DNA from 2 places in the Halalkalibacter sp. HAAS-P013 genome. Region 2 is predicted to be linked to the other one. Evidence: riboswitches for the same ligand, from Rfam matches in the RefSeq annotation. Region 2 holds a riboswitch; the other holds the start of a gene.
What was found. A riboswitch is a leader RNA that binds a small molecule or an ion and turns the genes downstream of it on or off. The one in region 2 is predicted to bind thiamine pyrophosphate.
Positions count from the first base shown of each region.

Region 1: linked by a shared signal. The riboswitch ahead of thiT (energy-coupled thiamine transporter ThiT) and the one ahead of tenA (thiaminase II) in region 2 are both predicted to bind thiamine pyrophosphate.

Region 1 covers NZ_JBWQTU010000011.1:67,696-75,257, reverse strand. The annotation lists gene AC1FXP_RS15165 (ABC-F family ATP-binding cassette domain-containing protein) at 1-541, shown strand, start outside; gene AC1FXP_RS15160 (DeoR/GlpR family DNA-binding transcription regulator) at 886-1,641, shown strand; gene pfkB (1-phosphofructokinase) at 1,638-2,552, shown strand; gene AC1FXP_RS15150 (PTS fructose transporter subunit IIABC) at 2,568-4,424, shown strand; partial or broken gene AC1FXP_RS15145 (amidase family protein) at 4,680-4,907, shown strand; TPP riboswitch at 4,943-5,042, shown strand; gene thiT (energy-coupled thiamine transporter ThiT) at 5,115-5,684, shown strand; gene AC1FXP_RS15135 (calcium/sodium antiporter) at 5,850-6,809, shown strand; partial or broken gene AC1FXP_RS15130 (IS1182 family transposase) at 7,059-7,562, opposite strand, start outside.
Region 2 covers NZ_JBWQTU010000015.1:52,995-60,556, reverse strand. The annotation lists gene AC1FXP_RS18955 (LysR family transcriptional regulator) at 1-110, opposite strand, end outside; gene AC1FXP_RS18950 (CoA transferase subunit A) at 405-1,094, shown strand; gene AC1FXP_RS18945 (CoA transferase subunit B) at 1,127-1,789, shown strand; gene AC1FXP_RS18940 (MFS transporter) at 1,931-2,569, shown strand; gene AC1FXP_RS18935 (divalent metal cation transporter) at 2,905-3,438, opposite strand; TPP riboswitch at 3,801-3,902, shown strand; gene tenA (thiaminase II) at 4,063-4,749, shown strand; gene AC1FXP_RS18925 (ECF transporter S component) at 4,813-5,415, shown strand; gene AC1FXP_RS18920 (ABC transporter ATP-binding protein) at 5,399-7,072, shown strand; gene AC1FXP_RS18915 (energy-coupling factor transporter transmembrane component T family protein) at 7,066-7,562, shown strand, end outside.

The sequences.
Region 1 (7,562 bases), on a different contig from region 2:
AGAACCAAATGTATTGTTTTTGGATGAACCAACCAATGATTTAGATACGGAAACACTCTCGGTACTTGAAGATTATTTAGAACAATTTCCAGGTGTTGTCATCACTGTTTCTCACGACCGCTATTTTCTTGACCGTGTTGTAGATCACTTACTCGTATTTGAAGGAAATGGTGTTGTTTCACGTTTTCAAGGTCATTACACTGATTACTTAGCAGATAAGCAGAGCAAATTAGAAGAAGTAAGGCCTAGTGAAAAAGAAAAAAGTCGTAATCCAGATAGCTCTAAAAAAGAACCAAGAAAAAAGTTATCTTATAAAGACCAGCAAGAATGGAATCAAATTGAAGACAAAATTACAGGAATTGAAGAGAAGCTTGAAAATATAGAGAATGCAATTACTGAAGCAGGTAGTAATTATGGAGTAATTTCAGAAAAGGTGAAGGAAAAAGAATCGTTAGAAAAAGAGTTGGAAGAAACAATTGAGCGGTGGACAGAGTTATCTTTGTTAGTTGAAGAAATTGAAGATAACTTAAAAAAAGGATAAAAAAGAGTTCGGAACAAGGAAATGATTTACGAAAAAAGCAAATAATTAAAATAACGGGATGTCCCAAAAGGTCGAAAGCAACCTTTTGAGACATCCCCGTTTACTTTATAACAATTATAAAAGCCTCTTGTATAAGACTTGTAATTAATTACATTTTTTTGATGAAAAAGAAGATTATAGATTTTTAAAGTGGGGTTTATTTCAATGTTTAATAAAAAATTATTTAAGTGGTAACCTAAAAAATGGTTAGCGCTTTCTTTTTTTAAAGAAAATGATTGAAAATGATTGAACTTGGTTGAATTTGAGTGTATACTTTGTTTGTAGTTAAGGTTAGGTGATGGATTTTGCTCACAATTGAAAGACATGAAATAATACTTTCTTTATTAAAAGAAAGAGTTACAGTGAAAATGCAAGAATTGGTTGATGAGACGAATGCGTCAGAATCAACAATTAGAAGAGATTTAACCGATCTCGAAAAAGCAAATAAATTAAAGCGCATTCATGGCGGGGCAACACTTCTTCAAAAGAAATTAGAAGAGCCGACAGTTGAGGAGAAAACGATCAAAAACAGTCAAGAGAAGAAAAAGATTGCCGAGAGGGCCGTTTCTTTAATCGACGATGGAGACTGCATCTTCCTTGATGCGGGTACAAGTACAGTTGAAATGATTCCTTTTTTAGAAGGTAAGGAAGTAGTTGTTGTTACTAATGGATTATCTAATATTCCATTGTTAATTGATTTAAATATAGAAACACATGTTGTTGGTGGTTATGTGAAATCAGGGACGAGAGCTTTTATTGGGAGGAGTGCCATTCGAACCTTGGAGTCTTTTAGATTTGATAAAGCTTTTATTGGTGTGAACGGAGTAGCCATCCAAGATGGTTACACAACTCCTGACCCTGAAGAAGCGTTCATTAAAGAGAGTGCAATAAAACGATCGCGTCAAAGTTTTATTTTGGCAGATCATTCAAAATTTGGTGAAGTTTCATTTAGTAAATTTAGTAATGTTGAAGAGGCAATACTAGTAACTAGTACAAAAGTAGATGAAGAATACTTATGCAACTTACGAAAAAAGACAACGTTAGAGGTGGTTAGCCTATGATTTATACCGTTACTTTAAATCCTGCGCTTGATTATTTTGTTGAACTTGAACAAGTTAATCTAGGTGCAGTGAACCGTTCTAATTATGACTATAAAGCCCCGGGTGGGAAAGGGATTAATGTTTCAAGAGTATTAAAAAGACTTGGACATCAAAGTGAAGCACTTGGATTTATAGGTGGATTTACAGGTGCATATATAAAAGATGTCGTTGAAAAGGAAGACATAAAGACAAACTTTTTACAAGTTACTGGTGATACAAGGATTAACATAAAGATCAAAAGTGAACAGGAATCAGAAATTAACGGTGTATCACCTGAAATTACTAGTGAACATCTTGAACAATTGCAAACACAATTGTCGGTTTTAAATGAAGGCGATGCGCTTGTTCTAGCAGGAAGTGTACCGGCGATGATTCCTAGTGAAATTTACAAAGTGTTATGTAGAAGTGCAATTGAGAGAAACGCTGAGGTTTTTATTGATTCAAGTGGTGAAGCCATGACAAAAGTACTTGAAGCTCAGCCAACGTTCATTAAACCGAATCACCATGAGCTAGGAGAGTTGTTCTCGGTAACACTACATGAACCACAAGAAGCTATTCCTTATGTACGAGAACTTCTGGGAAAAGGAATCGAATATGTTCTGGTTTCGTTTGCAGGCGATGGAGCTGTCTTAGGAACAAAGGATCAGATTCTTTTCGCTAATACTCCTAAAGGGGAAGTCAAGAACTCTGTTGGAGCGGGGGATTCCGTTGTTGCTGGTTTCTTAGCGGCTAAAACAGAAAATATGTCACTAGAAGATTCCTTTAAATTTGCAGTTGCGACAGGGAGTGCGACCGCTTTTTCTAAAGGATTTGCAGAAAGGGAAAAAGTAGAGGCTTTAATGAGGGAAATTAACATCAATGAATTAGAATAGAAAGGGATGAGTAGGATGAGAATTTCAGATTTATTAAAAAGAGATACAATCGTTCTTAATATGAAAGCTAACGATAAAGCTTCAGCGATAGATGAATTAGTTAAAAAGCTAGACGACGCTGGAAGATTAAATAATGCAGCTGAATACAAAAAAGCAATACTTGCAAGGGAGGAACAAAGCACAACGGGTCTTGGCGATGGAATTGCAATCCCTCACGCAAAAAGTGAGGCTGTTAAAACCCCATCGATTGCTTTTGGCCGCTCAGATAGCGGATTAGATTATGAAGCACTGGATGGTCAACCTACTCACCTATTCTTTATGATTGCTGCATCAGCTGGAGCAAATGAAGAGCATTTAGCAACGTTATCGCGTTTGTCTACGTTTTTAATGGATGAGGCTTTCCGTAATGCTTTATTAGAAGCAAAGTCAGAGGCTGATGTTGTCGCTGCTATTGATAAAAAAGAACAAGAGCAATTAGATAAAGAAGAAGCAGAGAAAACACCGGCAAAAGATGGGTATGATCTGTTAGCCGTTACAGGCTGTCCAACAGGAATTGCTCATACGTTTATGGCGGCAGATGCACTAAAAGATGAAGCGAAAAAACAAGGATTAACTATTAAAGTTGAAACAAATGGTTCTGGTGGAGTGAAAGATCAATTAACTCCAGATGAAATCGAAAATGCTCAAGCTATTATCGTTGCAGCGAGCACAAAAGTGGAAATGGATCGCTTCTCTGGTAAAAAAGTTATTGAAGTGCCAGTCACAGATGGAATCCGCCGCACAAAAGAACTTGTTGATCAAGCTAAGTCTGGGAATGTTCCAGTGTATAAAGGGTCAGGCGGTTCTGGTGGAAACAACGAAAATCAAGAAAAAGGAAAAGCTGGTGGCGGATTTTATAAACACTTAATGAATGGTGTTTCGAATATGCTCCCGTTTGTTGTCGGTGGAGGTATTTTAATCGCGCTTTCCTTCTTAATTGACATTGACCTGAATAATGAGTTTGCACAAATGTTAATGGACATTGGTGGAGGAACGGCCTTTGCACTAATGATTCCGGTTCTAGCTGCCTTTATCGCGATGAGTATTGCTGATCGTCCTGGTTTTGCAGCTGGTATGGTTGGTGGTTTAATTGCTGTAAATGGAGATGCTGGTTTCTTAGGTGGGTTGATTGCTGGTTTCTTAGGTGGTTATATTGCTCTACTTGTAAAGAAATTACTAGCTGGCTTACCACAACAACTGAGCGGTATTACGACGATTTTGTTCTATCCGGTCTTTAATATTTTCTTAACAGGTATGATCATGTTACTTCTTGTTACACCACTTAGCGCGATCAACCGTGGGCTTGAAGGCTGGTTAGGCGGCATGGGAACAACAAATATGATTTTACTCGGAATCATTCTTGGTGGAATGATGGCGATTGACATGGGTGGTCCAATTAACAAAGCTGCCTTTACTTTTGGTATCGCGATGATTGATGCGGGTAACTTTGGACCTCACGCTGCTGTTATGGCAGGCGGGATGGTTCCACCACTTGGAATAGCTTTAGCAACAACATTCTTCAAGCGTAAGTTTACGAAGCAAGAGCAAGAAGCAGGTAAGACAAATTATATTTTAGGTGCATCCTTTATTACAGAAGGTGCCATTCCGTTTGCTGCAGCTGATCCGGGTCGAGTTATTCCAGCTTGTGTGGCTGGGGCAGCAGTAGCAGGTGGGCTTACAGCATTATTTGGAATTGGATTGCCTGCTCCGCATGGTGGAATATTTGTAATCGGACTTGTGTCTGGTGGTTGGTTTATGTATTTATTAGCTATTGTTCTTGGTGCTATTGTGACAGCATTAGTTTTAGGAACTTGGAAGAAGAAGACTGTATAAATAGGGTGATAAGGGCAGTGTCAAAAGGTCAAAAAACGGACCTTTTAACACTGCCTCTTTTTCTTTGTACTTCTTTGCTTCTTACTAGTTTACGTAAAATAAATTCAGTATAATAAAATAATATCATTTCATGAAAGTAGGTCTTTAGATGATCAACCCAAAACTAAAAGAGATTGAAAAGAGTTGGTTATTAGATGCAAGCATTGAAGTTATCCAAACAGGCTGAAAAATGGCCAGTCTTTGCTTATGAAATCGGATAAGACTAGAGAGGATCTTGATATCATCGTTTTTCCTAATAATCTTGGGGCAGCAATTCCAGCAAAGGCGGGTTATCCATCTATTACAGTTCCAGCAGGTTATACAGGAGAAGGAGAACCGGTAGGGATTACGTTCACAGGAAAAGCATTTACAGAGAATAAGTTAATCGAGGTTGCAGCTGCGTTTGAGAAGTTGGGAAATATAAGAAGAAACCCAACCTTTTAGAAGAATATGATATAATATAACAGACAATTTCAAGCAATATCCACTAGGGGTGTCGAGTGACTGAGAGAGGGTAATCCTCAACTCTTAGAACCTGATCTAGTTTAAACTAGCGTAGGGAAGTGGCTGTAATAATGTGAGATTATTTGTGCTCATTTTATATTGACACCTTTCCTTCTCTTGTGGATAAAAACAAAAGGAGGTTTTTTTATGTCTAGAGATCGTTTATTAACAATGATTGAAGTGGCAGTGATGACAGGTTTAGCGATTGTCTTAAGTAATGTAAAGTTTGGGGCACTTTGGGCAATGGGGGGGTCAATTTCGTTGATTATGGTTCCTATTTTTATTATTTCCTTTAGACGAGGTTGGAAAGTGGGTGTAGTAACAGGATTATTAGTCGGATTATTAAATCTGCTGTTTGGGGGATATGTTGTACACCCGATACAGTTAATACTAGATTATCCATTAGCGTACCTTGTATTAGGCTTAGCGAGCATATTCATGTTGAAAAAAGGCTTGGTTCCTAGCACGGCAGCTATTGTATCAGGGTTGTTATTTGCTACGACTCTGCGCTTTTTTAGTCACTTTACATCAGGTGTAGTGTGGTTTGGAGAATATGCTCCAGATGGAATGAATGCCAGCCTGTACTCTTTTTATTATAATATCTCATATTTAATACCGGAGATGTTACTAACGCTTGCCATATTAATTTTACTTTCAAAGAAGTATCCTCAGTTCTTCTTGGCAAAACGTCAAAGTAATGTTTCAGATGCAGCATAAAAGGATTAGGTAAAAAACGGCTTATGTGACGAGGGCACTGAAAAAAGGTAAAGCTGACCTTTCAGTGCCCTCCATGTGAGTCGTTTTTTGTTGGCGTAAAAAGGTTAAAATCTCTTCAATTTGTGTAAATTAAAAAAGATTACAAAATGGACGGGTGATAATAAGATGGTATATCTTTTACTCTTAATAGGCTTTGGGTTACTTATTAAAGGGGCGGATTATTTTATTGATGGTTCGTCTAATATTGCTGCATTGTTTCGTGTTCCACCTCTTATTGTAGGCTTAACAATTGTGGCGTTTGGTACAGGTGCCCCTGAAGCAACAGTTAGTATCATTGCTGCTTTAGAAGGGAATGCGGATGTCACAATCGGTAACATTGTTGGTAGTAATTTATTAAATATGTCATTAGTTGTTGGGATCACTGCATTTATTTTTCCTTTGTCTGTGGAAAGGCCAACAATAAAAAAGGAAATTCCATTTGCTTTTCTTGCTACGGTTGCATTACTCGTAGTTATGAGTGATAGAGTTCTCCAATTTACAAATGAAAATTTTATTACTCGAAGTGATGGAATTATCTTCTTGTTATTTTTTGCTATATTTTTGTATTATGTAATTGAAGCTGCCAGGAATAGCCGTGAAGAGAATATTGGAGAAAACAAAAACATTGACCAAACTGGAGGATGGGGTAAGAACATTCTTATTACATTTGGAGGTTTGGCTGCAATTGTATTAGGCGGATATTTGGTTGTAGAAAGTAGTACGGATATTGCTTTACGCTTTGGGATGAGTGAGACCTTAGTAGGACTAACAATAGTTGCTATAGGATCTTCTTTGCCAGAGCTAATTACATCAATAACTGCTGCAATGAAACAACAAAGTGAGATTGCCTTAGGGAATATTGTTGGAAGCTCAATCTTTAATGTGTTATTTGTCCTTGGGATCGCATCTATTATCTCTCCCTTGCCGGTGAATGATAAATTATTTTTTGATATATTTGTGCTACTTGTGTTAACGATTATCTTGTTTATCTTCTCTCGTACACATTATAAAGTGAAAAAATATGAGGGGATGGCTTTAACGATATTTTATATAATATATTTAATATATATTATTATGAGAAATTAAATAGATAAACAACAAAACCATTGGTAAGGTGGTTTTGTTGTTTTTTAAAGCTGTTTTTGTAAAGATTGTTGCTGTGAAGAAACGTTTTCCTCGTAGGGAAATGGAGCGGAAGTCACTCGACTCCTGCGGGATGCAGAGGGAGGGCACTGAAAAACTTCCGTTTTTCGTGCTAATGAGAATTTGAATTTAAAAAAACAGGCAATTTTCCTCCGTTATTGGGTGAGAAATTGCCTATTTCTTTTCTATTTATTACTCTTTCTCGTTTAAAAGCTTTAGTATTCTCTTGAGATTCACCGCAAATATCGTGGTAGCTGCTTGAATTTGCATAGCAAACAGACCCGAGGATGATGCAATTTTTAACCCGTGTCGATGTTTTAACTCGCTATTTTTTGCTTCTATTTTATAACGTGACTTCTGCATTTCTTTAAACTCTTCTGTTTGTTGAAAGGATTCTTGATCAGAATGTTCCTCTGATTTAATGGTCACATAATATGACTTTGTTTTTGCGCCTTTTTTATAACACCCTTCTTGAAATGGACAGATTTTGCATTTCTCAACATCAAATAGGTATCGAATTCGAGGATTAGTATCTTTCCCTTTTCGTTGATCATATTTTTTGTGAGTTGCCATATGTCCAGCTTTACAAACATACATACCGGCATCTTTATTGAATTCGAATTCATCATTTTTCCGTGTTCCGTCTGTAATGATAGGGTGGAGTTTGGAAACTAGGCTCATGTTATTTGTTTTCGC
Region 2 (7,562 bases):
TTTAACGATTTACTTAAAGTCGGCTGTGAGATATAAGTATTGGCTGCTGCTTTTGTAAAGCTTCCGTAATTAACAACCTCTATAAAATACCGTAGATCCTTCAGTTCCAAGTTGATCCCTCATTTATTTAATATCGGAATAAATTTTATTCATTTTATTCATTTTACTCATAAAAGATGTTGTTGTAAACTTGGGTTAAGGGATATTGGAAAATTCAAAAAAGGTTCTGGTAAAGGAGGAACGAGAGAAAGCATATAAATGAAGTATTAATTGTAAGCGTTACCAGATATTCGTCATGAATGAGAACGGAGAAGTGGCTCAGATCGTAGTGAGTATGTATCGTCAGTGATCAAGGCGTCGTAGCTATTATTTGAAAGAAACCAATTAGGAAGAGGGGCAGGAAAATGAAAAAATTATATACTAGTTTTGAAGAAGCAGTAGCGGAAGTTAAAGACGGCATGACATTAATGGTCGGGGGATTTGGACTTGTTGGAATACCAGAAAACCTCATCAAGGCTGTTCGTGAAAAAAATGTAAAAGACTTAACGGTTATTTCTAATAACTGCGGGGTAGATGATTGGGGTCTTGGACTTCTTTTAAACAATAAGCAAATTAAAAAAATGATTGCCTCGTATGTCGGTGAAAATAGGGAATTTGAAAGACAGGTACTCAGTGGCGAATTGGAAGTTCAACTTGTGCCACAAGGATCTTTAGCTGAAAAAATTCGTGCCGGCGGGGCTGGAATTCCGGCTTTTTATACTCCGGCTGGCGTGGGAACTCCAATTGCTGAAGGAAGAGAAACAAGAGTTTTTAATGGAAAAGAATATTTATTAGAAGAAGCCTTTAGCGCTGATGTTAGTTTAGTTCGAGCGTGGAAAGCAGATAAGCTCGGGAACTTAGTTTATAGAAAAACAGCACAAAACTTTAACCCAATGATGGCGGCTGCTGGAAAAGTAACGATTGCTGAGGTAGAAGAGATTGTCGAAGTGGGTGAATTAGATCCAGACGAAATTCATACTCCAAGTATCTACGTTCAAGGTCTGATTGTCGGAAAGCAAGAAAAACGAATTGAACGTTTAACGGTGCAAGCGTAAAAAAAATCGGATAAAAAATTGGAGGAGAAACGATGAGTAAAAATGTTAGAATTCAAATTGCGAAAAGAGCAGAAAAAGAGATACAGGACGGCTTTTACGTTAACTTAGGAATTGGGATGCCAACGATGGTTGCTAATTACATATCTGAGAACAAAAACATCTTTTTGCAATCAGAAAATGGATTATTAGGAATTGGACCTTACCCAACAGAGGATAATGTGGACCCAGATTTAATAAATGCCGGCAAAGAAACCGTAACAGCCATTCCAGGAGCAAGTTATTTTAGCAATGCTGAGTCATTTGCGATGATAAGAGGAGGCCATATTGATTTAGCTATTTTAGGTGGAATGGAAGTGGCCGAAAATGGAGACTTGGCAAACTGGATGATCCCGGGAAAGATGATTAAAGGAATGGGTGGTGCCATGGATTTAGTTCATGGTGCTAAAAAGATCGTCGTTATTATGGAACACGTTAATAAAGCGGGCCAACCGAAGATTTTGAAAAAGTGCTCTTTGCCATTAACTGGGCAAAAGGTTGTGAATCGAATTATTACAGATCGTGCGGTGATTGATGTAACGGAGAAGGGCTTAGAGTTAATTGAAGTTGCAGAGGGTTATACGATTGAGGATATTCAAAATTCTACAGAGCCTACATTGATCATTTCAGATGAAGTGAAAATAGGTTCGTATTCATAAGAGATTACGATAAGGTCAGGAGCTACTAAAAGCTATCAAACATCAAAAAGTGTTTGATAGCTTTTTGATGTTTCTGTGCAAGTCTCTTTACACGTTATTGTTTTCGTATTCGTTTAGTAGGTTGTATTTGCCGGGAGGACATTGAGTAGTGAGAATCCGTTTATCCGCCCGGACTTGTTTCGAAACGGACCTTTTAGAACCACTATTATTTCTGGCTTTTTAGCAATCATGACGATGTTTGGCATGATGTTTATGCTTCCTCTAATGTTAAGTGAGGTTAATGGGCTAAATACGCTCTATATTGGACTGACGATTTTTCCTGCTGCAATGGCAGCTGCATTTATTGGAAAAGTGGCTGGGGTATTAACTGACAGGAGGGGAGCAAAGCAAGTCGTCTATATTGCATTTGGACTTATGATTTTGGGCTTTTTCTTGTTATCGACCTTTATCGGAAATCCAGCTTGGGTTATTGGGGCGGTAGTTATTATGAGTTATATTGCATTTCCTTTCCTTCAGACGGGGACTGCGACGTTAATTTCAACGTCTCTTCCTAGAGATGAAATAGGAGTGGGGATGGGGATTTACAACTTGTTTAATTTCATGTCTGGGGCCATTGGCGGGGCGATTATTGGGAAGATTTTAGACTATGAAAGTGGAGTTTTGCTAAATCCTTTTTCTGTTGCACAGGGGAGTGCGATGATGTATAGCAATGTTTTCATTGGATTAGCTTTATTGACGGTTTTGAATGGTTGTTATTTTTATTTTGCATTTAAAGAGTAGGTGAATGTTTTTGGGGGATTAAGTAAGATATCTACTATATAAGTTATTGAAAACAGACACTTATCTTCAGTAAGAAGACGGTGTCTGTTTTTGTGGTAATTTGTGTTTGGATGTCGCTTTTTGAGGCCTGAAAGTACTGATACTCCGCGATTATTGCATAGGAAATATATGTTGTGAATTAAGGGGAAAGGGAGGGCTTGAGATGGAAATTCAATCTTGTTTGTGATTGAGTTGGTGTGATGATTAAAGCTAATTATGAGGTAGTTAAGAGGTTAAGGTCGTGAAAGAATGCTAATGATTAAGGCGAGTTAAAGGAAGAGAGGCCGAGAAAGCTCTTAAGAAAGCAGCTGCCATAACATAAGCACAATAATTGTACGATTAATATTCTCGATTAATTTATATACACCAATTAATGAAATAGCTAATGCCCCAAAGGATAAAATTGTAACCCATGTTTCAAAAGGAACGTTTGAAGCAAAGAAATTAAGGACCATTGCTGCACCTAAAAAGTTTCCTGCCTGAAAGGCTAAAGCCCCTATTAAAAGAGCAATATATAGCAAGATAGCCCATCCTTTTCCAATCTCATTCCGAACACCTTCCATTGCCCCGGACGAGGTTTGAATGGTCCATTTAATGACAGGCTTTTGTACAAAGTACGCTATAAAACAGGCAAGGACAATAATCCATGCAGCCTGGAAACCGTAAGTAGCCCCTGTCACAGAAACAGTTGTAACGGTTCCGAGTCCAACTATTGCTGCCGCTACTATGGCGCTAGGCCCCCACGCTTGCCACCAAGGTCTTTTTTCTATTGATGATGTTTTTGGCTTCATTTCTAACTCTGTATCTACTTTACGTATTGCATTCCCCATCAAGATTCCGCCCTTCCGTTATGATGCGGATTATGACTTTTCAATTTCGTTTGTTCAATAAATTTAAACTTATATTTTCTTATTATTCTGTAATGTCGTTATATTATCTACTAATGTATTTTTTTAGAATATGAGAAACAGCTTATTTTTTTATGTGAATACGAAAAAAGAAACTTCAACCAGTGTAAGAATTATTCACTTATTGAGTTTAGAATAATGATCTTTTTAGCGAAGGTTGGGAGACTCTGAGCAACAAATAAAACGAGGTGAGTTGAGACTATGGGGGGCACAACGAATAAAGTTAGTAAAAGAAAACTTTGCCCAAACTGGGGATATGTGGTATAGTGGTTCCAACTTAATAAGAAATCCACTAGGGGTGCCGTAATGGCTGAGAGAAGGACTTCCTTCATCCCTTTGAACCTGATCTGGTTAGTACCAGCGTAGGAAAGTGGAGCAGGCTTAGTATATTTTATGAGAAATACGAATGTACATAGATTCGAGTCGTAGTTTCAAAGATTAGAAACGAATCTATTCTTTTATTTTTCAGAAAGGTCGCTCCATTTTCGGGGCGGCCTTTTTTGGTCCGAACTAGTAGGATTTTTTTTAAAATAGGAGGGTGTTTTTATGAGTTTTTCAGAGCAATTACGTCAAGAAACGAATCACATTTTTGAAGCATGTTATAACCATCCATTTATTAAAGGAGTGGCTGAAGGAAAGGTTGATAAGGAACACTTGATTCATTATGTCAAACAAGACTATGAATATTTAAACGCAATGATCCAAACGAAAGCGTTGGGTATGGCCAAATGTACTAAGCGTGAAGACATGGAAATGTTTAATGCGAGTATTGGATTTATCTTAAATAGTGAAATTCATCCACATCGTAATTTCTGCGAAGTCGCAGGTGTACAGTATGAGGACTTGCAAGGGTATCCACTCGCACCAACCGCTCAACACTATATTAGCCATATGCTAAACGTTGCTCAATCAGGGACGCTTGGAGAAATCATTGCTGTCTCTCTACCATGCCCGTGGATTTACTTATATATTGGAGAGCGAATTATGAAGGAATACAATCCTCAGCCTGATCATCCGTTCTTCGAGTGGATTACCTTTTACGGTGCACAAGAGGAACCACGAATGAATATGTCCCTAAAAAGGCTTGATGAATTAGCTGAACAGACTACAGAAGAAGAAAAGCGAAAAATGCAAGAACATTTTGTGTTAAGTTGCCAGCTTGAATTTATGTTCTTTGATATGCCGTATAAGTTAGAAGAGTGGCCTGTTCAAAAAGAAAGTAAGAATGTATAGATTCATAGATCGTTGTTCAAAGGGGCTCGAACCCTTTGAACAACCTAAGAAAGGTGAACTAGGATGAAAAATTCAAAAGGGTTAAATTTAAGAGAAATCGTTGTGATGTCTTCGATTTCGGTTGTTTTTGGAGTATTATATCTTGTTTGGATATTCTTTGGTCAATTTGTTGAAGGTGTTTTCGGGCCAGTCGGAAGGGGATTGATTACAGGGTTTTGGATTATGGCTCCGATTGTTTGTGCTTACATTATTCGGAAACCTGGTGTTGCATTAAGTGCAGAAATGATAGCAGCTGTTACAGAAATTCTTGTTGGATCGGTGAATGCTGGTGTTGTTCTCATTCTTGGCTTTACTCAAGGTCTTGGGGCGGAGCTTGCTTTAGCACTCTTTTTATATCGAAGCTATCGTCTACCTGTGTTAATGCTAGCGGGGATGTTTGGAGTTATTGCGAACTTTATTACTCTTTTCTATTTATATGGGTACAGTCAATATTCTACTATTGTAACGGGACTTATGTTTGTGACGATGCTTATTAGTGGGGCTCTATTAGCAGGATGGGGAAGTAAGAGCATTGCGGATGCGCTCTGTAAAACGGGAGTCCTGGATAATTTTGCGTTAGGAAAAGAGAAACGCAGGCAAAGGATAGATCATGATGTCGTATCTTAAGGTTGATGAATTAACCGTACGTTACCCTTTTCAAACTAAAGATGTGCTAAAAAGCATTAACGTGACTGTTGAAAAAGGGGAAAAAGTTCTGATACTTGGGCCGAGTGGCGGTGGGAAAAGTACGCTAGCTTTAGCTGTCAATGGAATTATTCCGAAATCGATGGAAGCTGAAATGAGTGGAAGGGTCGCTATTGACGGTAAGGACCCAATCAAACTAAGCTTCAGCGAAATTTGTCACCATATCGGTATTCTTTTTCAAGATCCGGATACGCAATTCTGCATGTTAACCGTTGAGGATGAAATTCTTTTTGGTTTAGAAAATCTCCATCTTTCAAAAGAAGAAATGGACGTGAGATTGGATAGGAGCTTGCAGTTAGTAGGGTTGACAGACTGGAAAAAAGCTCAAATAGGAGAATTATCAGGTGGGATGAAACAAAAACTGGGGCTTGCCTGCTTAATAGCGATGGATCCTGAGGTCTTCATTTTAGATGAGCCTACAGCGAACTTAGACCCTGCTAGTACGGAAGAAATCTTTGAATTAATGATTAAGCTTTCCTCTGAATTAAATAAAACATTGTTATTTATTGAGCACAAACTTGATCAGGTATTACCTTATTTAGAGCGCGTGATCGTTCTTGGGAAAACTGGAGAAGTGATTGCTGATGACGCACCGCGTGTCATTTTTAGCAACCATTTTAATGAACTAACGGAACAAGGCATTTGGGTTCCTAAAATTTGTGCCTATGCGAAGTCCCTAGAAGATAAGGGGATGCAATGGGATACGTTCCCACTTTCACAAGAAGATTGGTTAGAAGAGTTTGAAAAAAGAAAACTTAGGATTTCGGATACCGAAATCAAAACAAAAGAGCTACCTCCGCTAGGTCCAGCAATCTTACATGTCGAGCATGTATCTTATTCATATAAAGATCATCACGTTTTAAAAGACATTGATTTCTCCATTCAATCGGGTGATTTTGTTGCTGTTTTAGGTCCAAACGGTACGGGGAAAAGTACGCTCGCTCAAATTTTAATCGGGCTGTTAAAACCTGATAGAGGGGATATCTATTTTAATGATGTTTCGGTACAAGGGTTAAAGATACATGAACTTATGCGGAAGGTTGGATTTGTTTTTCAAAATCCTGAGCATCAATTTGTTTGTGATACCGTGGAAGAAGAGCTGGCATATGGATTAAAGATTCTTGGTTGGGAGAAGCAAGATTGGCAGCCGCGTGTTACTAAACTTCTAGAGCAATTTCATTTAACAGAACAACGGGTGTCTAATCCGTTTTCATTAAGCCAGGGACAAAAGCGCCGTCTATCAGTGGCGACAATGCTCACCGATGATCAGCAGCTTCTTATTTTGGATGAACCAACTTTCGGTCAAGATCATGTGAACACAGAAGCTTTAATGCAATTACTGACAGAGCTTAACCAAGATGGAAAAACGGTCATGATGATTACGCACGATATGGAACTGGTTGCGAAGTACGCAAATAAGGTTTTGCTTTTACATGAGGGCAAAGTTGCATACCTTGGGGAGGTAACTCCGTTCTTTGAAGAAACAGACTTACTTGCGAAATCATCGATTCGAAAGCCGGTTTCCTATTCACTTCAACGGTGGGTCAAGGCATTTGAGGAGGAAGGGCTGTTATGCTAGAACATTATCAAAAAAGCGACTGTTTCTTACAACGAGTAAATCCAACGATGAAGCTCATTAGCATGTTGATCGCGATTTTCTTTATGATATCGATTTTTGATCCTTGGACTCCATTCGTTTTATTTACTTTGACGATCATAGCGATCGCACTTTTGGGAGGCGTATCTTTCCGCTTTTTATTGGTGGTTCTTCTACCGTTTAGTTTATTTGCCTTTAGTTTTATTTGGATTAGTATTGTCTTTCCTGATGAGCGTGGTGAAACGATTCTTTTTAGTATTGGAAGTATGCCAGTTGCTTTAGAAAATGTATTGGTCGGACTGTCATTAGGACTTCGTTCATTCGTTTTTGTGTCATGGTCTCTATTATTTGTACTGACAACGGAACCGACAAAATTCATGTTGAGTTTGGTTCAACATTGGAAGCTACCGCCTCGTTTTGGGTATGGTATGATGGCTGCATATCGGTTTCTTCCTTTGTTCAGGCAGGAATT